3 regions of the Pseudoalteromonas sp. SR43-7 genome follow, and region 1 is predicted to be linked to each of the others. Evidence: predicted binding sites of a transcription regulator. Region 1 holds the regulator's gene; each other region holds the start of a gene.
The links. The regulator LexA, encoded in region 1, represses DNA repair genes until DNA is damaged. The targets are predictions, from matches to a motif close to TACTGTATNNNNATACAGTA.
Positions count from the first base shown of each region.

Region 2: the regulator LexA is predicted to act here: its motif matches at 2,472-2,491, upstream of H5087_RS05005 (LexA family transcriptional regulator).
Region 3: the regulator LexA is predicted to act here: its motif matches at 5,627-5,646, upstream of dinB (DNA polymerase IV).

Region 1 is NZ_JACJDY010000020.1:10,870-18,799, forward strand. It holds gene H5087_RS14805 (DnaJ C-terminal domain-containing protein) at 205-1,173, shown strand; gene H5087_RS14810 (chaperone modulator CbpM) at 1,173-1,493, shown strand; gene H5087_RS14815 (hypothetical protein) at 1,556-2,281, opposite strand; gene H5087_RS14820 (hypothetical protein) at 2,595-2,975, shown strand; gene H5087_RS14825 (PaaI family thioesterase) at 2,976-3,416, opposite strand; gene lexA (transcriptional repressor LexA) at 3,584-4,201, shown strand; gene coxB (cytochrome c oxidase subunit II) at 4,684-5,826, shown strand; gene ctaD (cytochrome c oxidase subunit I) at 5,826-7,418, shown strand; gene H5087_RS14845 (cytochrome c oxidase assembly protein) at 7,418-7,930, shown strand, end outside.
Region 2 is NZ_JACJDY010000004.1:210,023-217,952, reverse strand. It holds gene H5087_RS05010 (hypothetical protein) at 1-2,002, opposite strand, end outside; gene H5087_RS05005 (LexA family transcriptional regulator) at 2,503-2,919, shown strand; gene H5087_RS05000 (Y-family DNA polymerase) at 2,904-4,163, shown strand; gene H5087_RS04995 (HNH endonuclease) at 4,244-4,924, shown strand; gene H5087_RS04990 (hypothetical protein) at 5,204-5,500, opposite strand; gene H5087_RS04985 (hypothetical protein) at 5,598-5,906, opposite strand; gene H5087_RS04980 (hypothetical protein) at 6,011-6,391, opposite strand; gene H5087_RS04975 (hypothetical protein) at 6,469-6,858, opposite strand; gene H5087_RS04970 (MauE/DoxX family redox-associated membrane protein) at 7,430-7,930, opposite strand, start outside.
Region 3 is NZ_JACJDY010000027.1:30,275-38,204, reverse strand. It holds gene H5087_RS17475 (hybrid sensor histidine kinase/response regulator) at 1-1,488, shown strand, start outside; gene H5087_RS17470 (fumarylacetoacetate hydrolase family protein) at 1,821-2,441, shown strand; gene H5087_RS17465 (ABC transporter substrate-binding protein) at 2,392-3,315, opposite strand; gene H5087_RS17460 (aldo/keto reductase) at 3,432-4,484, opposite strand; gene H5087_RS17455 (thioesterase family protein) at 4,503-4,931, opposite strand; gene dinB (DNA polymerase IV) at 5,659-6,711, shown strand; gene H5087_RS17445 (leucyl aminopeptidase family protein) at 6,841-7,930, shown strand, end outside.

The DNA of each region.
Region 1 (7,930 bases):
ATGGGCAGTTTAAAGCCTTGAAGATAAAAGATAAAGTTAACTTAAGGCCTGCACTTATATTACTAAAAGTGCCAGATTAATTTTTTATTCAAAGTTATTTTCACTATTCATTTATTTCTTACTATTTATCGTATTTTAACCACACAAGATTATACGTTAAGGAGTATGCTTAAAGCTTACTCAATATGAGGATTTGGATTGCAAATGAAATTTGTTGATTATTATGCAGTGCTTGGAATATCGCCTGATGCAGATGATAAAGCGGTTAAAGTAGCTTATAAAAAGTTAGCCAGAAAATATCACCCAGATGTAAGCAAAGAGCCTCAAGCAGAAGATAAGTTTAAAGAAATAGCAGAAGCTTACGAAGTCATCCATAACAAAGAAGAACGTGTAAAATACGACAAGTTACGTCGTCACCAACAAAATCGTGCTCGTCAACAGCAAGGCCATTATGGTGGTAACAATGCCTCTTCGCAAAGTAATCATCAGCAAAGCGATCCTCAAACCGACCAAGAGTTTTCTGACTTTATTAATTCAATGTTTGGCGGAGCTGGTGGATTCGATCGTTCCGGGCAGAGCAGAAGTAACGCCGCTCGCGCGCAAAAAGGACAAGATGTGGAAATAGAGTTCCCAATTTTTCTTGAAGAGACTTTAGTTGATACCGTGAAGCCTGTTGAGTTTATGTTACCGCAGCGAGACAGCAGTGGCCGTGTCACTGAACTTAAAAAATCACTTAAAGTGAAAATTCCTGCAGGCTCAGTAAATGGCGAACGAATTCGACTAAAAGGGCAAGGCGGATTAGGGTCAGCGAATGGGCAAAATGGCGACTTGTATTTACAAATTAGTTTAGTGCCTCACCCATTATTTGATGTTGAGGGTCATAACCTAAATATAGTTGTCCCTCTTGCACCATGGGAAGCGGCTCTTGGTACAAAGCTAAATTTACCTACGTTGACAGGTAATATCCAATTAACTATTCCTTCTAATAGTCAGTCTGGTCAACGCTTACGTATTAAAGGTAAGGGGTTAATGAGTAAAAAAGCTAAAGGTGACTTATTTGCTGTGCTTAAAATTGTTAATCCAGCATCTGTTGATGATACCAGTAAAAAACTTTGGGAAGAATTAGCCGAAAAAGCTCACTTTGATCCCCGTAATAACTGGAGCAAGCCATAATGCAAATTATCGTGACACAAAAAGACGATTTACTTACTAGCAAAGAGCTATGTTTGAGCAGTGGTATTAGCGAAGCAATTTTATATGAGCTAGTTGAGCATAATATTGCGGTTCCAATTGAGGGGGATCATGTTACGCAGTGGCAATTTACGGTATCTGCAGTGACCTTAGTTAAAAAAGCGGCCCGTATCCAACATGACTTTTCGTTAGATTGGTCGGCAATAGCTTTAGTTTTACAATTGCTGGGTGAGCGTGATGAGTTGATTTTCGAAAACGAAATGTTAAAGCGACATTTGAGTCGATTTAAGCACTTGGAATAAAATAAGCCCTAGGCTTATTTACTCTTTGATAAGTGGGCGCTAGCTCTCAAAAACCAATATGACTACTTTGATTTATTCTTATTTTTAATTCGGATAAATCGTTTTAGTCGTATATTTTGAATAAGTAGTAATATTCCACTTAAACAAAAAAGTACACTGGTTGCTGAAAAGCTAATAAGCAGTGGATTATTAAAATTCTCTCGCTCATCGTAATCCATAATATGTAACATCCAAAAAAAGTCGAATATTCGCCATAGCGTGCTGCGAACGGTGACAACTTTGCCGTTATTTTCTGACAAGTACAGTGTTGTGTTAAATGTGTCGTCAAATTGGACCTGCCATACATTGGTTTTATATCCGACTTCCCGCGTACCTTGCTTTAGTAGTACAGCGCTTGTTACTTGAGCGTCAATAAGTAAGTGTGCTTTAGCATTTGCGGTAATTTGTATTTTAGTTGGCGGCTCAAATGGTCGGCCTGTTATGCCATTGAAGCTTTGCTGCTCGTTATTACTAAAGACAGTAATAAGTGGTGTAGTTAAGAAGTTCTCAAAAATTATTTGTGTTGGATTAACCACCTGAGAGGCAATATCGTCAAGGGAGGCAACATAATCAGCCTGCGTAAATGGGTTATTAAGAGTACGTGTTGCAAGATGCTCCCCATGAACTTTATCAAGAGGGATTGCACTCATAATTAAACCACCTAGTAACCATGCTAAAATTTGTAGTGCTAATAAATAACCTAACCATTTATGTAACTTGCGAGCATGCTTAAATATTTTTTTATTCATGTTTTAGTCTTATTATTTTTAGAGGCTAGTTTATTACATTAATAGGATAAGTTACTGCGACATTTTGTCGCAGTTTAAACTATAGCTTACTGTAATCATTTAAAAATAAAAAAGATTACACTTAAATTCCTAACATGACTTATCTGTTTAATTGAGCTAGATGTTTGATATCCAGCTAGCTTTAAATGCTAAAAAATACTTAAAAGCTGCGAAATATCCATATAAAGTGGTTAATAGAGCATAGTTGATTTGGTATAACGGTAAAACTGCGTTAAAGTTTGCAATGAAATTATTAGAGGATAAATACGAAACGATGTCGGAAATTCAATTTTTAAATGTAGATCTTGAGCTTGAATCAAAGCAAGATATTAGTTTGCTAGTGGCGGACTTGAAAAAAGTCGCGACGATTTTACATTATGACAAAGACGAATACCGTCAACTAGCGCGTATTGAAGCTACAGGTGAGGTGAGCACACCTGATAAAGCCATAAACCATATATGTGAGCTTATTGAATCGTGTTCGCGTAATGCGCTAAAGCAATGGTTAAGCTGTTCACGTAGAACGTTTGATATTGGTTTTGAATCAGGGACTTCTCCTAAGTGCTTTAATCAAGCCTTAGATGCAGATACATTATTGCGTATATCTGCGATTGGTGCGGGTATGGAAATTACCATTTACCCAATCGAAAAGTAACTATCTTCGCTCTACGACTGCTGCGGTCATTTTTGATACGCAGCACAGCTCATTGCGGCTATTTGTAATTTTTATTTCCCATACTGAACTACGTTTGCCAATATGAAACGCTCTAGCCGTTGCTGTTAAAGTGCCGTTGCGAGATGCTTTTAAATGACTTGCGCTAATTTCCTGCCCTACACAGTAAAATTTAGTAAAATCGACAACAAAGTTAGCGGCATAGCTGGCAACTGTTTCGGCAAGTACAACGTTAGCACCGCCGTGAACCATGCCCATTGGGTTATGATGCTCAGGAATTGCCGGCATTGTGGCAACCAAATAATCATCGCCAATTTCTGTGACTTCTATCCCCATAGTTTTCATTAATGTTCCTTGGCCATTAATGCCTTGTTCTAACTGCTTGCACAGCTCTAAGGTGATGGGCTGGTACCAAATACTCATAATGTCTCCTTTGCATTTTTAATCATTTATAAACTTAGCTTTAGTTATATCCCTAAAATGTACACAAGTGAAATTACTTTAGCTATTTTAAGGCTTAATTTAAATTTGCGATTTTTATTTAACTGTATATACTCACAGTTAAATGTACTGTATGGAAAACCAGTTGTATGCGACCATTAACGAACCGCCAAGCTCAAATACTCGAACTAATTAAAGTTTTTATTAAAGACACTGGTATGCCTCCTACACGTGCTGAAATAGCGCAAACATTAGGTTTTAAAAGTGCCAATGCTGCTGAAGAACATTTAAAAGCACTTGCTAAAAAAGGCGCAATTAAAATGAAACCAGGTGCAAGCCGTGGTATTCAATTAATTGAAGAAGAAGAGCCAGAACAATTAGGTTTACCGCTTATAGGGCGTGTTGCTGCTGGTTCACCTATTTTGGCGCAAGAGCACGTTGAAAGTCACTGCAAAATCGATCCATTAATGTTTAAACCGGCTGCAGATTTTTTACTACGCGTTAACGGTATGAGCATGAAAGATATTGGTATTATGGATGGTGATTTACTTGCTGTACATCGTACTCAAACCGCTGAAAACGGACAAGTTGTTGTTGCCCGCCTAGACGAAGACGTAACTGTAAAACGTCTTGAGAAAGCGGGTCGTAAAGTATTACTTCATGCTGAAAACGACGATTTTGACTCTATTGAAGTAGATCTTGAGAATGAGTCTTTTAATATTGAAGGCTTAGCCGTTGGCGTTATAAGAAACGCTGATTGGATGTGACTTTAAAAATAGCTTTTAAACAAGCAGTTTTATAAATGCGTACTAACTAGTACGCATTTTGTTTTAAAATTTGTACTAAAAATAGGGCGTAAACAGCCCACTGACTATTTAAGCTGTAAACTTTTTTGCACTTATATTTTCCCCCTCCGAATGCGTTAAACCCCTTTGTTTTGCTCATATTTTGAACTTTCTGTTGCCCAGTTGATTACCGATTTTTTATTAATTATTCAATATCACCTGATTGTTTTTTATACTAAAACTTGCTTGTTGTTCGTTTTTTAGCTAATTGTTAATGTGCTGAGCTAATAATAACTCACAGCTTTTTAGTTTTGAGAACACACAATATACACAAACTCGTTGTTGGCGCAGCAAAACCAATCAATATTAAATGAGATTGGCTAAAAAAATAAAAATAACGAATTGGCGTTTAAGCCGTATGCCTCTTCGCTTTGCATTCGCAATAGCATCAAAGGAGCCGTCACATGGGTAAACTGACCTCTACCTTGTGGCTTATATTATGTGTTTTTTCGCACCCAGTTTTGGCTAACAGCCAATACAATATGCGCAAAGGCGTAACCGATATAAGCAATAATGTATATCAGCTGCACATGACCATATTTATAATATGTTGTGTGATTGGGGTGATAGTGTTCGCAATTATGTTTTGGGCACTTATTCATCACCGTAAATCTAAAGGGGCTGTACCTGCCCAATTTCACGAAAGCACTAAAGTAGAAATACTTTGGACTGCAATTCCGTTTGTTATTTTAATTGCTATGGCAGTACCAGCCACTAAAACCCTTATTGCAATGGAAGATGCCAGCAAAGCTGATCTCACTATTAAAATTACGGGTTCGCAATGGAAATGGCATTATGAATATATGGGCGAAGATGTAGAGTTCTACTCTATTTTATCTACCCCGCAAGATGAAATAGCGAATCTTGCAGATAAAAACCCTAACTACTTACTTGAGGTTGATAAGCCTCTTGTACTGCCAATAAATCAAAAAGTACGATTTTTAATGACTTCTGATGATGTTATTCACTCTTGGTGGGTACCTGATTTTGCAGTTAAAAAAGATGCGAACCCCGGCTTTATAAACGAAACATGGACGAACATAAACGAAGAAGGTACTTACCGAGGCCAATGTGCTGAGTTGTGTGGTAAAGACCATGGCTTTATGCCCGTTGTGGTGGTCGCTAAATCTGAAGCTGATTTTAAAACATGGCTTGCAGATGCAAAGCAGGCTAAACAAAAAGCAGCATTAGCAGATGCCGCATTACTTGATAAAACCCTCCCAAAAGAAGAATTAATGACTTTAGGCGAACAAGTATATATGGCTAATTGTGCTGCATGTCATCAACCTACTGGCATGGGGTTACCGGGTGTATTTCCTGCACTTAAAGGCAGCCCGATAGTGCTTGGCGATATAAAAGATCACATTGATGTAGTTATCCATGGACGACCCGGTACGGCAATGCAAGCTTTTGCCAAGCAGTTATCTATAAAGCAATTAGCTGCGGTTATTACTTATAAACGTAATGCGTGGGGTAATGATACGGGTGATGTTATTCAACCGAGTCAAATACAGACAGCACTTGATGCCAAAGTGGAGGCGAACTAATGAGTAGTATAGTAGAACAACCTAACGCCAATGAAGCTCATCATGCTCATCACCCAGCTAAAGGTTTTAAACGCTGGCTTTACACAACTAATCATAAAGATATAGGTAGTTTATATTTAATTTTTTCGCTGACCATGTTCTTAATTGGTGGCGCAATGGCCATGGTGATCAGAGCTGAATTATTTCAACCAGGTTTACAGTTGGTCGACCCTCACTTTTTTAATCAAATGACCACAGTGCATGGTTTAATTATGGTGTTTGGTGCGGTTATGCCCGCCTTTACAGGCCTTGCTAACTGGATGATACCACTTATGATTGGCGCGCCAGATATGGCATTGCCAAGAATGAATAACTGGAGCTTTTGGATTTTACCGTTTGCGTTTTTAATCCTATTGGCATCGTTATTTATGCCTGGTGGGGGTCCTGCATTTGGTTGGACTTTTTATGCACCACTGTCCACAACATACAGTAATGATAATACTGCATTGTTTGTATTTGCCGTACATATTATGGGAATTAGCTCAATAATGGGCGCAATCAATGTGATTGTAACCATAGTGAACTTACGTGCCCCCGGCATGACATGGATGAAGTTGCCCTTATTTGTATGGACGTGGTTAATTACTGCCTTTTTATTAATAGCGGTAATGCCAGTGCTTGCAGGGGCTGTCACTATGGTACTTACCGATAAGTATTTTGCGACCAGCTTTTTTGATGCCGCAGGCGGTGGCGACCCGGTGATGTTCCAACACATTTTTTGGTTTTTTGGTCATCCCGAAGTATACATTATGATTCTTCCTGCCTTTGGCATTATATCTACAATAGTACCTACCTTTTCTCGTAAAAAACTTTTTGGCTATGCCTCAATGGTATACGCCACATCCTCCATAGCACTATTGAGCTTTATTGTATGGGCTCATCATATGTTTACTACTGGGATGCCGGTAGCTGGCGAGTTGTTTTTTATGTACGCGACCATGCTTATATCGGTACCTACAGGAGTAAAAGTATTTAATTGGGTTGCCACAATGTGGAAAGGCTCAATAACTTTTGAAGTGCCAATGCTTTTTAGTATTGCGTTTATTGTGCTGTTTACCTTGGGTGGTTTTTCGGGATTGATGCTGGCAATTACACCTGCTGACTTTCAGTATCACGATACTTATTTTGTAGTGGCGCACTTTCATTATGTATTAGTAACAGGGGCTGTATTTTCGATAATGGCAGGTGCTTATTATTGGCTGCCTAAGTGGACGGGCAATATGTTTAATATCACATTGGCTAAATGGCATTTTTGGCTATCGCTGGTGAGCGTGAACGTACTGTTTTTTCCTATGCATTTTGTAGGGCTTGCCGGTATGCCGCGTCGAATTCCCGATTATGCTCTTCAATTTGCCGACTTTAACGCAATCATAAGTATTGGTGGGTTTGCCTTTGGTTTATCGCAATTGTTGTTTGTAGCTGTGGTAATTAAATGTGCGCGTGGCGGTGATAAAGTGCCTGCAAAAGTATGGGAAGGAGCAGAAGGTCTTGAGTGGGAAGTTGACTCTCCAGCGCCATATCATACTTTTTCTACGCCGCCGGTAATTAAGTAATGACACACGCACCGCTACTCAAACGTTTGGTACTTATTTGCATAGGCATGTTTGCCTTTGCCTTTGCTTTAGTACCTTTGTATGACGTGTTTTGTGATGTAACAGGGCTTAATGGAAAGCCTTCGCTTGAGCAAGCAGAACAAAGTACACAAATAGTACAAAACCGAGAAGTCGGCGTTAGCTTTACTACTCACGCACAAAGTGGTGCACCGTTTGAAGTTAAATCAAAAGAATACAGTGTAGTGGTAAAACCCGGTGCAATGCGTGAAGTAATGTTTAGTGCAAAAAATAACAGCAACCTAGATAAAGTAATGCAGGCTGTACCATCAGTCTCACCAGGTAAAGCGGCAAAGTATTTACATAAAATAGCCTGTTTTTGCTTTGATCAGCAACCTCTAAAAGCAGGGGAAGAGCTTGAATTTAAATTGCTTTTTTATGTTGATACCGCACTGCCAAGCGACATTGAAGAATTAACTTTATCTTATACCGTATTTGATATTAGTGAACAGCTG
Region 2 (7,930 bases), on a different contig from region 1:
ACTTTATTAATGCGCCAAATTGATTCTTTGATTGACACCAATAAGCGTCGTTTTCTTTTATTTTACGCATTTCTTCAATAAGAAAAATTTCAGAAGTCATTCTAATAGCAATTGATAAAAGAACTTTATCCTCTAAATTAAGGCCATCGTGATTGGCCCTATTCTTGATCTCGTTAGCTTTAGAAAATAGTAATTCTTTAAATGAATTTGTATTGTTAGTTGGGTAGGTTGTGCCAAATAATCGATTATAAATTTCATAATACTCCCCAATTGTGATTTGGGAGGTATCTTCTTTCCAGTGAAGCAAGCTAGTCAGCTTTAAGTAGTCAGGATCATCTTCACCTTTTATGTATTCAAGAAGATTTCTTGTAAAAGGTACAGTTGCGCATAAGATAAAATCACTACTTGTTATGTGCTCTTTCCACTTACCAATAAAATAATTTTTTATACCTTCAGCTTTTGATAGTTTTATGCCATCAGCCGTTCTACTAGCCATTAAGCATCTTTCATAATGTACGAAGCTATTTGATAAAGTCCTGAAGAAATCAAAATTATGGGTCAAAATTAATTGTGAAAAATACTCTACTTTTGATATATCCTCAAGATATTGAACAATTGCATGCTTATTCTTATAGTCAAAAGAATCCGCAACGTCGTCAATAATAAAAAGTGTTGGCGCTGACTTCCTTTTTCTATCTTCGACTTCAAAGATAAAATTAAGAAGATAGAGTGCACGCTTCTCTCCTTGGCTTAAAGACTTTATTTCACTTCTGGTACAATCTATTCGATCATCACCATCTTTAAACGTGAATTTTAATTTTGCTTTATCTTTTCCTAAAGCAGCTTCAACTTGGTTGAATAGTGACAAAGTGAATGGCATATCCACAAAGCGGTTATTAAAAAGCTCTATAGCTTTAGACCAATTCGGTGCTTCTGTTGCTGCGTCTAATTCGATTTGTCGTAGCTCAGTCTGATTGGCAGAGAATGCTTCTAGAAATACGTCAGTATCTGGACTGTTTTGAATATAAAAAGCCCACAAGCTCCTCTTGAATTCTACTTGATTCTCAGGCTTAACATTATGTAAAAGCAAATCAACTTCTGTTGCGGAAATACTTTCCAATAATGAAATCAACGCTTGAGTTTGCGCATTTTTAGATAAGTTACCTCTTAACTTTTTAAGCTCAGCATCACTGTCGATTGATTCATGCACAATTTTCATCTTTTCTTGAAGCTCTTCGTAATCAATTGAAGAAGCATCACCTTTTAGGTGAACTTTATGCCCACCTGCAAAGTACCCTTGGTTGTTTAAGGTGTTAAAAGAAGTATCAGCTTTTACAGGGTTAAAAACTCCGCGACTATAAATAGAACCTGTCTGATTAAAAAGCTCTTGATATCGTTGATTAAACTCATTAGATTTTGATAAAAATTCAGGACTCTCTAATATCGCAATAGCTTTAGGGTCAAAGATATCATTATAAATAAAACTTCCTAAATCATCTCCAATGACAATTTCTTTTGCTAACTCTATCGCTCTTACAAAATCATCTGCGTGAAAGTCATTTATCAGTTTATTTTCGACATCATCTTTTTTTATTTTTGATTTTTTTTGGAGTGATGTACCAAGCTTTGATTTCAGCTTATTAATATTTGAAATTAATGAGTCATATCTAGCCTTACTTTCCTGATTAATAAGAATATTCGTTACAGCTTCATTATCAGAGTTTATTTCTATTTCAGATTTAAGAACGTATATTTGTTCCTTTTGGATATCGACATTATCAACTTCAACAATACAAGTTGTTTGGCGATTAAAACGCTCTTCTTTTGGTTTTTCACCTTTTGATAAAGCATCAAAAGTTCTAGAAAACGATGTTTTCATCAATCCATTTGGGGCATAGATTGAGTAAGCTTTAGCTTTTCCTCGGGCATTCGACAAATCAAAAGCTTCATCTAATGAAGAAATACCGTAACAGTTTTCAAGACGTACTTTAAGGTTATCCATAACTCATCCTTTTAATTATTCACTGAGGGTAGGTTAATCATCTAGCCCTATAACAGCTTATTGAACACCATTTTAGCGGTTCATAACACACTAAAACGGCGTTTAATAATGTTGTCGCACAAAATTAGCCTTCTACTCAAATAAGCAGGAATAAATTTAACTTTTTAATGTCCGCTTATCGCTCTTTTGAGGCATTCGCCTCAACACGTTTTGGGGCAAAAACGAGTTTACCCCTCTTCCGCTTTCTTATAGTTTGCTCAAAAAACCGCCTTTATATTAATAACTAAATAGGCTTTTAGGCCAGTCTTTAATTAAGATTATTCCACAGAATAGTTTTCACGAAACGGTGACACCTCATTAAAGATGATATCTCGATAACTCATTGTTTTGCTGAAGTAAGAACGATATTAGCTTAGTTAAGCTCTCATTTAACATTTAAATTTCTTGGTAAGCGTTGCAAGCTGAATTATACTGTACAAATAAACAGTGTAGAGGTGCGTATGTTTGTTATTCCAATTTTTATAGAGGCCGGTATTACAGGATTTGAGTCTCCTGCAGCAGAATATACAGAGCTTGGAATTTCACTCGATGAACTCATAATAAAGCACCCTAATGCGACATTTATCGGTTTAGCATCGGGTGAATCAATGCAAGATGTAGGGATTTTCGATGGTGACTTACTCGTTGTAGATAGAGCTGAAAATGTGAGTACTGGCGATGTGATTGTTGCGAGTTATAACGGGACTTTTGTGTGTAAAATAATAGATAAAAAAAACCGTTTACTCATTTCTGCTTCTAAAAACTATCAGTCTGTTTATATCTCTGAAAATGATGACTTTAAATTAGAAGGTGTTGTTACTTCGAGCATTCGTCTTCATAAGAATAAAGCCGAGCTGAGTCGATGTTTGCCCTCGTAGATGCTGTTGCTTTTTATGCGAGTGCAGAAAAGGTCTTTGACCCCTCTATTCGCTTTAAACCAGTTGTGGTTCTAACAAATAACGATGGGTGTATTTGCGCCATATGCCCTATTGCCAGAAAGCTGAACATTCCAAAATTTCAGCCTTACTTCAAAGTTAAAAACTACCTAGAACAACATAATGTGGTTGTTCGCTCATCAAACTATGAGCTGTATGCTGATTTGAGCGATCGAATGATGACGGTTATAAACCGCTTTTGTGATGACCACTATGTTTATAGTATCGATGAGTCTTTCCTTCGTTTTACTGGCTTCACTAAAATCATTGATGATTGGGCCGACTATGGACAAACAATACGCCGTGCTGTTTGGCGTGAAACCGGTCTACCCGTTGGTGTTGGGTTTGGTACGACACCTACGCTAGCTAAAGCCGCCAACCATGCAGCTAAAAAGCTGTCCGGCTATAACGGTGTTGCAGTTATTAACGATGAGCATTCTCGCCAAGCAATACTGACGCGAATGGATGTCACTGATGTATGGGGCATAGGCTCCCGTTTAGGAAAGAAACTTAAATTCATGGGGATTAACACAGCTTGGGAGCTCGCTTGCCAAAATCCTAAGGCCATGAGAAGAATGTTCAGTGTTGTCGTTGAGCGAACAGTCAGCGAATTAAACGGTATCGCGTGTTTAAGTTGGGATGAAGTAAAGCAGAATAAAAAAGAGATATACTCTACAAGAAGCTTTGGTGAAAGAGTCTGTGATATAACAACACTAAAATCAGCTCTCGTTACGCATGCTGCCATTGTTGGCCGCAAACTGAGGGATCAGCACTCTTTAGCAAAACGTATCGTTATATTTGCTGCCAGCTCACCTCACGAAGAATTTTATTATAAAAAATCACTTCTATATGAGTTTCCCATACCGACATCGGATACCAGTGTTATGGCTAAAGCCGTCTCTGACGTCATAAATGATATTTTTAAAGTAAATACGCGCTTTTATCGCTGCGGTATTGGTGCAATAGAATTAGAGAGTGAGATATTCCAACAAGCTGACATGTTCTCTGTCAGTGAAGATAAACCAAGGATGATGGAGTGCTTAGATGCTATAAATAAACGATATGGCGTGGGCACTTTATCAATCGGCAGTGAAAAGCTTACACAAACGTGGAATATGAAGCGTGCTTTCTTATCACCTCACTACACAACACGTTGGTCAGACATCCCCATTATAAAATGCAATTAAATCGGTTATTGTATATTTATCAACCATAGCTTTAGACAGTGACGTTATTGGTTAAATAACGTCAGGTATAAGGAATTTTAATGAAAGCGCTAATATTAATACTAACTTTGATGGCCTCCAGTAGTGCCTCAGCTCACAGTGGTCGAACGAATTCAGAGGGTTGCCATAACGATAAAAAGCGAAACGAGTATCACTGCCATAGCAGTAAAAGCAAGCCAACATCCAGTTCGCCAAATATAATTAAACCAGTGCCAAAAGGCTTCGCAATTGGCTCGCTTACTTATAATAGAAAAGATTGGCCACATTGGGTTGATGCCGATAATGACTGCCAGGATGCAAGAGCTGAAATACTCATTAGAGATTCAAAGTCACCAGTTAAATTTAAACGAAATAAGCCCTGCAACGTTTCTTGGGGTGAATGGATAGACCCATACACTGCTCAAACATTTTATAAAGCCTCAGATATCGACATAGACCATATTGTACCTTTAGCCCATGCCCATGAAATGGGGGGTAAATACTGGACTCGAGATCAAAGAAGAGCATTTGCCAACGACTTTGAAAATCTCTTAGCTGTAGAAGACAACGCAAACCAATCTAAAGGCGCTCAGCCACCACATAAGTGGATGCCCCGAAATAAGCACTTTCATTGCGATTACCTAAATAAATGGAAATACATAAAAGGTAAATATGGGCTCAAAGAAAGTTTTAACGAAAAAACGTTTATCAACAATCTAATTAGTTCAAATGGTTGCAACTAAAAACATATGCGCCTAACGTAGACATCTCTAATTTGTAGTAGCTCATATCCGATCTTACAGTTTAAAAGAACGGGTTTAGACTTCGCCTGACAGGCGGCTTTGAGCGAGAAGCAGACGGTCGAGTAAACTCGTCGATGGACAGAAATGAGTTAGGACGAATGCGTGCTTTGTGCCATAAGTGGACAGTGCTAACGCTTTGCTAATTGGCTGCCGCAGCGCAGCGTAGGCAGTCCAGTGGAGGCCATGCTGTTTGTGGCCGGAACGAAATTAAGCAACTTGTTATGTTGAAACATGCTTGATAAGCCCCTTAGCTACGAAATAAAAAACAAAGCAGACAAATAACAGCCCAAGGAAACGAATTGCTTTTGGTGCGTCTTTCTTAATTTTCACCTGAACGGCGATGCCAAACTCATCACCGATGAGCCACAAAAATATCTTGTGTAAACTCCATAAAACCATAAATACGTAAACACTGAGGAGCCCATAAAATTCAACATCGGCTACCATCAACGTGATCGTAATGATTAATGCAGCTACTAATACCCCAAAACTGATTGTCTTAATACGAGCGATCAATATGCTGCTCCAACATAACGCCCAAATTTAGCGCGGAAAGCCGCGCAGCGGGTTGACGTCGCAGCCAGCGTTGTTTGCTGGCGATAAAATTTGCTTGTTATAGCGCGACTGAACCGATTAAACCGGTTATGGCTAATACACCAGCACTAATAATTAGCTTGTCTGAAATTTGATGTCGCTTACTGGCACCTACTTTTTGAAAAGCCTCAGACATAGGTAAGAATAGTTTTTCTGGGGCAAGACCGATTGAAATACACCCAAGTGCGCCAGCTATACCCTTTATAAACTCAAAAAAGTTGAATACATCGAACTCGAAAATTTCTAGTACTGTATTAAGAAATATGGCCGCGCCTAAAGTCAAAAAGATAAATGACGCAATTTTGTACTTCCGTTTATCTCCTATCATCCAAACTCCATTTAGCGCTATAACGCCCGCCACACGGGCGAGCAACTTGTTGCGAGTCCAGCGTCGCAGGCGCGATGTGCTGGCGCTTGTTATGTGCGTACATGCTACAGAACATGAACATCGTTGATTGTTGCAGCATAATTGTTGTTCCCAATTGGTACAAACTCAAATTCAACAGTTAGGTCGGTTATCTCGCCATTGGCGGGTAAATAAAAGCCGAAGATCAATGAGCCTGAATCGGTTTCTAAAAACTCAGGGTAACAATTCGCTATATTTTCGTTTTGAAAACTCACAGGGGCATCGCTACCAAAGTAATCATGCACAGCGTCTTTGAGTTCAGATTCTGCCCATACAACACCATAGTTATTGTTTATATCAATGAGCTTTTCTGCGTCTTCAAATTGATTTGTGGCTAATAAGCTCAGCCAATGCTGACAATAACTTTTAAGTTGATTCTCTTTATCTTCACTGGTGATTGAGAGCATGAGATACCTTAGAGCACATAACGCCCAGCGCAGACGCAGCCAACGCGTAGTGTTGGCTGTCGCTCTGCCGCTGCTTGTTAGTGTGTACGGAGTTCGGGGCACATTTCACGAAGTTGCATACTTGCCAATTGCACCATAGTCTTGTTGAAATTTTGAGCATAGCTTTTGGCCTGCGCTCTAAGAGCTTCATGGTTAACGCAGTACTGCGAATCAGCTCCAACCCAAAGCATCTCCCATTTAGTATTTTTAAAAATACATGAAGTAAATGAGATATCGAAGCCTGGGCGAGAAGGTGCAATTCCATCCGCTACTGCGATGAAGTAAACATTATTCTCTTTAAACGCCTTCTCAGCCAGACTAGCTGCAACTTCTGGTTTGTAATTATCCTTTTGCGATTCAAAAGAGCAATCAGCAAGAGCCTTTCCAGAAACTAAACATAGTAGTGACAATATCAGTATTTTTTTCATGCTTACACTAACATTTTATAGTGCGTTGATCGCGTATATTTCTGCCGACGCTACGCTCATTTTTTCACATTATATAGTTTTAACAAATAATCTAAGGTATTACTATCATTAAGTTTTCTAAAACTTTAAAGAAAAGTTAAATAGAACAATATGCGCGCGTCGCTCATTTTCATGAATATATGCGCAAACCACATAGATTAGCCAATCAACTAACTATTGTATTAAGACAATCTCAATGGCCGGTTATCGCTCTAAGCGGACTAGAAAAATTTCACAAAATTTATTAATTAAATTTATAAATTCTTAAACACTAGGATGATTAAAAATTTATTGCCAAAAGAATTCTGGAATCAAATTTAGATTAGATCTATTTAATAAAATTAGAGGGCTAGTGCTTTTTTAAATCATGCAATTGATAAAAAACTTTAGTCTCGTTGTAACTTCAAGATACCTTAGAGAAGCCAGAGCAAATTGATGGCATTTTAAGTTCAGGCAGAACCAGACTCAACTACTGAATCTGGTTCGTGCTATAAATAAGCTCGTCATCATATTTTTAAATTAAAGCTGTTATTTACCTAACAAACATCCAAATACCGGCAGCTATCATAAATAAGTTTTCTGTTAGAGAGATAAACCCTAGTGGTACGTTACTGTCACCGCCTACACACGCACATTTTAACTCTCGTTTATCTATATAGACTGCTTTTATCACTGAAACAGCACCAACCCCACCTATGAATAATGAAATAGGGGCAATAATATAGGCTGGTAACCCGGCTATCATTCCAATGCCAACAAATGCTTCTAAAAATGGGTAAACATAAGCGTACCTGACTACTTTCATAGCGACTAAGTCATAGGTTATAAATGAATTAGTAAAGCTAAATAAGTCTTGAAGCTTTTGTATTGCTAACACTGCCATTGTTAGGGCTACAAACAGTTCAGCGGTTTGCATTGATAATAAGCTATTATCCGATGCAAAACTAAATGCCACACTAAGCAAAAAACTAACCGAAAAAATCGCAATCACGGGCGTGTAAGTTGTACCTTCTTGGGCTGCTTGTGGCTTATT
Region 3 (7,930 bases), on a different contig from region 1:
CCTCTATCGTCTATTTTAGGCTACACCGAACTGTTAATGCAGAGCGATTTTAGTCAGCAAGCTGAAAATGAATTGGGTGTTATTTATCGAAATGGTAAACACTTATTGAGCTTGTTAAACGACGTGCTCGACTTATCTAAAATAGCTGCCGATAAACTGGAACTTACCCTAAGCGAAGTTAACCTTGATAGCATGCTTGCCGATGTATACACGCTAATGCGCGTATCGGTGCTTGATAAGGGCCTTACGCTGCGCTTTGAATCACATCAGCCATTACCTTTGGTTGCACGACTGGATGCAACAAGAGTTCGTCAAATTTTAATAAATCTAATAAACAATGCGGTTAAATTTACCGATAAAGGCGAAATTGTTGTTAATGCGTGGACGCAATGGGTTGATGATCGCGAAATGCTATTTTTTAGCATTAAAGATTCAGGTATGGGCATTGCCCCTGAAAAACAAGAACTCATATTTAAGCCATTTGAACAGATAGCCGATGTAGAATCACGCTCTGTAGGTGGCGCAGGCTTAGGTTTGGCAATATGTGCTGAATTGTTAGCGCGTATGCACGGTGATATTAGTTTGCACTCTGAAATAGGCAAAGGTTCTACATTTACGATTTCGGTATATCCAGGTGATATTAGCGAAGTAGAACGACAAGTACTTAATTTTAGTAGTGCCCCACAATTACAAAGTAAATCGGCTCCATGCAAAGTGCATGGGCGAGTATTAGTGGTTGATGATTTACGTGATTTACGCATGCTAGTTGGTCATATGATCAGTACCTGTGGTGCGCGCGTAGATTATGCCGAACATGGCCAGCAAGCACTTGAAAAAGTACGCATAGCAGATGCGTATAAAGCGCCTTACGATATTATTTTTATTGATATTCATATGCCTGTAATGGGCGGCAAGGAAGCTACCATAGAGCTTAGAAAAATGGGCTACAAAGGCCCAATAATTGCGCTCACTGCCGCTACGATGAAAGGAATACATGAGGAGCTTGCTGCACTTGGTTTTAACGATGTAATACCAAAGCCTGTTGATAGCGCGGCTTTATATCAATGTTTGCAAGATTACTTGGTAGCGCCAGAGCATGCACCGCAAGCTAAAGATATAAATTGTAGTAATGGCTTAACCGAGAAAAAGCAGCGCTTTTTACTTGTGGAAGACGATCATGATGCAGCGCAAATTACGCAACTACTTTTAGAAAGTTTAGGCGTTGAAACCGTCATTGCGTCTAGCTGCGCACAATGTTTGCAAATACTTAATCATGACCAGCAATTTAATAAGGTATTGTTAGATATGCATTTACCTGATGGTCGTGGCGTTGACTTAGGCCAGCAAATTAATGAACGATACCCTGAATTACGTTTAGTGATTGTAAGTGGAGCAGAGCCTGATCCAAGAGAAATAAAAGATTTAAATATTGACCGAGTTTTACTTAAACCTATTAATTTGAGCTTACTTGAAACGCTTATTAGCTAGGGCCTGTCTATCTTTCGAGGTTGAATTTACAGCAGTTTGTTTGGTATTTAGGCAAGGCAGAGCCTATGTAGTGTGGTTATTCCCCATAAATAGGCGATAACGTAGCACAAATGCCAAACATGCGCTGCCCGAAGGGTTCTGCCTAGGGGCTATTTACTCTTTGTTGCTCGGTTTTTACTTATTCTTACAGGGATGTAAGTCAGTAGAATAACGCAGGATCAGTTATCGAGCCCACTAGGTTACAAACCTCGCGCCGCGATTAAATAGCCCCTAGATTGAACGAATTTTAATCCTGAAAGGTTAACAGGTCCAATAACTGAGACATTATTTATATGCATTCAATAAAGTTAGTATCTGAAGAATTAACACCATCAAAAGTAGTGTGTGTTGGTCGTAATTATACCGCACACATTGCAGAGCTAAATAACGAAACGCCAGATCAAATGGTTTTATTTAATAAGCCAAATAGCGCAATTACTAATACGTTATTTGCAGCTCACAACGGCGATACGCTGCATTATGAAACCGAGCTATGTTTTGTAGTTAAAGATAAAAAATTTGCAGGTGTGGGACTCGGCCTTGATTTAACTAAGCGTACTGTGCAAAGTAAATTAAAAAATAAAGGGCTTCCATGGGAGCGCGCTAAAGCGTTCGACGGCTCTGTAATTTTAACTGATTTTGTAGCGCTAACTGATGCAATGAAGCACTTTACCTTTGAACTTAGAATTAATAATGAAGTGATTCAGCGAGGTGATACTCATTTTATGCTGCACAACCCTGACTCAATTTTACAAGAAATTAGTGAATTTATGAGCTTAGAAGACGGTGATGTAATAATGACAGGTACACCGTCGGGCGTAGGTGAGGTAACAGCTAAAAGTATTTTTGCAGTGGCGCTTTATGCTAATGATCAGTGTTTGCTTGAGCATCAGTGGCAAGTAAGTAAAAATTAATGACTTGCTGTTGGTAGTGTTTATCAAAGTCAGTAAAGGTGGTTTTAAGCCAATTATGCTGACTTTGTTGATACTCAGGCGATTGAAGTACATTATTTTTTAATGCGCGGTTAATTTTTTTAAGGGCTTGCTCTGCAAAATTATTAGGTGCTTTAGCCGCACAGCCTATTGCTCCTCTTATAAATTGAATGTCATTTTCTGCAATTGGCACACTTTCTATATTCGTATACTCCCCTTGTTTATTAAAGTAATCTGCCATAAACGGGTAATCAATAGAGTAGTCTAAAAAGCCGTGACTCAAGCGTGCTATAACAGCCTGACTTTCATTTTCGCTACTCCAACTTAACGAAGACTCTTTATCTCGTTTTGTATTTTCAATAATTGTATTAATTTTAGTTGTAAATTTACGTGCAGCCGCTTGCCCGTATACATATTGCGGGTCGGTTAATAAATTAATAAGGTGAATAGGCGAGCCGTGCTTTTCTTCTAATTGCGGCTTTAGCTCTTTAGTCGTGATAATTGAAAATGGGGGATATACCGTTGTTGGATTTGAGTAGTTAAGTTGTTGGTTATTATTTTTTTTATAAATAACACACGGGAAGCATACGTTTTTTCCTTCATTTAAATATTTATTTATACGCTGCTGAGGAACAATTAAGCGAGTATGTTTTACATCAGTTATGGTTCTGATGAGTTGCTCGGTTAGGTTGTCGCAAATTCCGCCTTGTGGTGCGCTTTCGCTTTTAGCTATATGAAAAGGGGGCGTGTAACTTTGCAGCCAAATAATTTCTTCTAGAGGCTGTACTTTTTGCTCAACGGCGTGCGCGTTAAATACAATTAATAAGCAAAATGCATAGTATCCGTTTTTCAGCATTGATAAGTGTTCGTTGAATTAAGAAAACTTAATAAAAGTATAGTGTTGGTTGTAGTAGGGTCAAATATTTTAGTTAAAAGCAACCTCATTCAAGGCCGCTTTTAACTCATACATGCTTAATAAGGCATCGGATGGTTTCTAAATATGGTGTTAACCTCACTAAGAATTTCGTCGTTTAGCGTTATGCTAAATGCGTCTATATCTTCCTTTAATTGAGCTATAGATGTTGCCCCAATAATTGAAGAAGTTACGCCATCTACTTGGTTACACCATGCTAAGGCTAGTTGTGCTGGAGTAATATTGTTTGCATGAGCCAGCTCAACATACTGCTTAGTTGCTTGCTCTGCATTGGGTGTATCTCTAAAAATACCGTTACGCTGCATGAAGGTCCAACGAGAGCCTTCAGGGCGAGCTCCATTTAGATATTTACCCGTTAATAAACCGGCTGCTAAAGGCGACCACGGTAAGTAGGCAATATCTTCGTGTACACATTGTTCTATTAAATACGGCCAGTCTTTAGCGTGCGCTAAGCTAAACTCATTTTGAATAGATACCATTCGCGGTAAGTTATGCTCTTTGGCCAAACTTAAAAACTGGCTTATACCCCATGGCGTATCGTCAGATAAACCGCAGTGCTTAATTTTACCTGCTTTAACACATTCATTAAGGCCTTCTAGAATATCAAGCATACTAGCTTGCTGCTCTTGTGTATTTACGTCGGTAAATTTAAGAGTGCCGGGCCATTGTCTGCCAAAGTGAGGGGTAGAGCGGTTTGGCCAATGTAGTTGATATAAATCAATGTAGTCTGTTTGAAGTCGCTTAAGTGAATCATCCACGGCTTCTATTACTGTTTGGCGAGTAATATTGCCGCCATCACGTACCCACGATAATCCATTGCCTGCAATTTTTGTAGCTAGTACCACATCGCTGCGCTTTTGCTGATTACGCGATAGCCAATTGCCAATAATTTCCTCGGTTTTACCATAGGTCTCTGGCGAAGGAGGTACAGCATACATTTCGGCTGTATCAATAAAGTTTACGCCTTGCGCTAGCGCGTAGGCTATTTGTTCATCAGCGTCGCTTTGAGTATTTTGTTTACCCCATGTCATACTCCCTAGGCACACTCGAGATACGTTTACGCCACTGCTACCTAGTGGGTTGTATTGCATAAAAATTCCTTAACTAAATTAGTTTTGAGCATGGCTGATTAAAGCCGATAAAAGAGGCTCGGAGATTGGGGCTTTTTGCCCTGTAGTAAAATCAAACATTACAACTTTAGATGCACCCGTAGTCGTTATTGCTTTTTGTGCATGGCTGTAAACGGTGTAGTTCATGGTAAAGCGATCTGTTTTAAGATCTGTAATTGTAACGCCTACAGTGAGTGTGTCGGGAAAAGTTACTGGACGTTTATAGCGAACGTTATTTTCGCTTATTACCGGGCCCACACCATTTGGGCTTATTGTGTCGAACAGGTTTATTTTATTTAAAAAGTCGATTCGGGCTATTTCAAAGTAACGTAAATACACTACATTATTTACGTGTTGTAGCGCATCCATATCAGCCCATGCTATGGTGATATCGGTATGAATAGGGTGCTGATCTTTAAACGTTTGCATTATTTATTGGCCCTTGATTTTTAAAGTACTTAGATTATCAACATGGGGTTACGAGCTCAAGATAATTAATGGCATGTTTTTTTATAAGATGATTGTACCTGTTTAATTTTAGGTCTACAGTTAAATTACACAGACACACAAAAACACACACAAAGGTAAAAATATGCAGAATATAATTAATTGGTCCTTAGCTTGTTTGGTTTTTATAGCCTCTTTTACCTGTTACGCGATGGGGAATGAATCTGGCGCTATCATTTTAATGTTGGCAGGATTTTTATTTGAGGTTATGTATTGGCTACGTGGTTATAAGAGGTCAGAGGACAATAAACACTTTTTTTAATCGTTAACTAGGGCCTGTAGACCTTTCAGGATTAAAATTTGTTCAATCTAGGGGCTATTTAATCGCGGCGCGAGGTTTGTGACCTAGTGGGCTAAGTAAAAACCGAGCAAAGCTTCCGCGTCCTGCTCACGCCCCTTACCTACATCCATGTAGGCAACAAAGAGTAAATTGCCCCTAGGCAGAACCCTTCGGGCAGCGTATGTTTGGCATTTGTGCTACGTTATCGCCTATTTATGGGGAATAACCACACTACATAGGCTCTGCCTTGCCTAAATACCAAACATACTGCTGCAAATTTAACCTCGAAAGATAAACAGGCCCTAGGCTTGCTTATCACATTTGATTCTATAATAATGACTGTATAAATAACCAGTTATTATTGTGGTGATGAAAAAGTTTATTCACATAGACATGGATTGCTTTTATGCAGCAGTAGAAATGCGAGATAATCCAAAACTTGCATGTGTACCGCTTGCTATTGGAGGCAATAGCCGACGAGGCGTGCTCTCAACCGCTAACTATATAGCTAGAGAGTATGGCGTACGATCGGCTATGTCGAACTATCATGCTAAACAATTATGCCCCGATTTAGTTATTGTCCCAGGGCGCATGGCTGTATACAAAGAAGCTTCAAACCAAATACGTGAAGTATTTAGCCGCTACACAGACTTAATTGAACCCCTTTCTTTAGACGAAGCCTATCTAGATGTAACAGACAGCACCGCATGTAAAGGCAGTGCCACACTTATTGCACAGCAAATAAGAGCCGATATTTACAATGCTACAGGGCTCACTGCATCAGCAGGTATTGCACCGATTAAATTTATTGCCAAAATAGCCAGTGACGAAAACAAACCGAATGGTCAATTTGTCGTTTTGCCTGATGAGGTTGATGACTTTTTAGCGCAATTACCGCTGGGGAAAATTCCAGGAGTGGGCAAAGTAACGCTCGAAAAGCTAAATTTAAAAGGCTTATATACTGGCAAGGATGTACGTGAAAAAGGCGTTAACTGGATGCAGCAACATGTGGGTAATTTTGGTGTTTCGCTTTATCAAAAATGTGCAGGTGAGTATGTTGGTAAAGTATCCACAGATCGTATAAGAAAATCGCTGAGTGTTGAACATACCTACGAGTACAACAAAACAAGTTTGCAAGAGTGCTTAGATGAGCTGCCAAGATTGTTAGAGGAATTAGTTTTAAGGCTAAATAAACAGCAGTTACAAAACCGTATTAATAAATTGAGTGTTAAGGTGAAGTTTGCAAATTTTGTAGTGACCTCAGCCGATCAGGTATATCACGAGCTAAATACAGAAATATTTGTTCAACTACTTACTAAGGCTTACCAGCGTGGGCTACAACAGCCTGTAAGATTACTTGGCATAGGCGTTGGCATTAAAAACGAACCAGAGCAAAACTTCCAACTTAGTATTCTCGATTAAGCTGTAAAGCCTGTAACTCCAAGTTGCCATTTATTGATAGGTTATGTGTTTAGCTCATCGCTCCTTACTGGTCTTCAATATTTAAATCGACGATAATAGGGGCTTATGTTTTCTAACAGGACCTTATTTATGGCATACCCTCAAGCGGTTAGTGCAAGCCTTGAATGCACATCTCATGATGCGCTTATTATTATTAGTAATGACTTTTCTCAGTTACCAAATAACTCATTACGTGATGCTATTTTAGCTCAAGCAAACGTAGATTCTCGCATCGGTAAGCAAGTTACTTTATTAGTAATTGAAAACAAGCGCGTTGTACTTGCGCCAACCGGTCCGTTAAATAGAGATTACGACGACGTGCGTCGTTATTTTGATGCTGCTAAATTAGCAATTAACGAAGCAAAAGCGTCGGGCAGTGTTAACCCTGCATTATTTTTAACAAATTTAAATGGCGATAGCCGTTATCAGCATGCTTTAGAAGTTGCTTATTTAGGCGCTTGCCAAGCCTTATGGCAGCCATTAGAAGCGCGTGAATATCACGGTGAAAGCATTGAACCAATTACACAGATTGGTTTAGTTGGCGCAAGCGAGCAAACTATTAAAGCTGTTAATGCAATTGCAGCTGGCCAATATGCAGCGCGTGACCTGTGTGGCACTGAACCTGAGCGTATGGCTCCCCCACGTTTTGCTGATTACTGCGTTGAATTGTTTAAAGGCTCAAACATTGCAGTTGACGTAATTGATGATATTGCAGCTATTGATAAAAACTACCCAATGCTAAGTACTGTTGCTCGCGCATCGTATGCAGTTGAGCGCCATCACCCACGTGTTGTTAAGCTTGAATATGTACCAGAGGGCGAAATTACTCGCACACTTATGTTTGTAGGTAAGGGCCTTGTATACGATACAGGCGGTGCAGATTTAAAAGTAGGCGGCCATATGGCAGGCATGAGTCGTGATAAAGGCGGCGCAGCTTCTGTTGCGGGCTTTATGAAAGCCGTTGCTGATTATCAGCCTAAAGGCGTTAAAGTGGTATCGTACTTAGCTGTTGTTCGCAACTCTATTGGCTCAGATTGTTTTGTGCCAGATGAAATTATTACTAGCCGTGAAGGTGTTCGTGTACGTATTGGTAATACCGATGCAGAAGGGCGTTTAGCAATGGGCGACCTGCTTAGCGAAATGAAAGATTTAGCTAAAGGTGAGATTAACCCAACGCTGT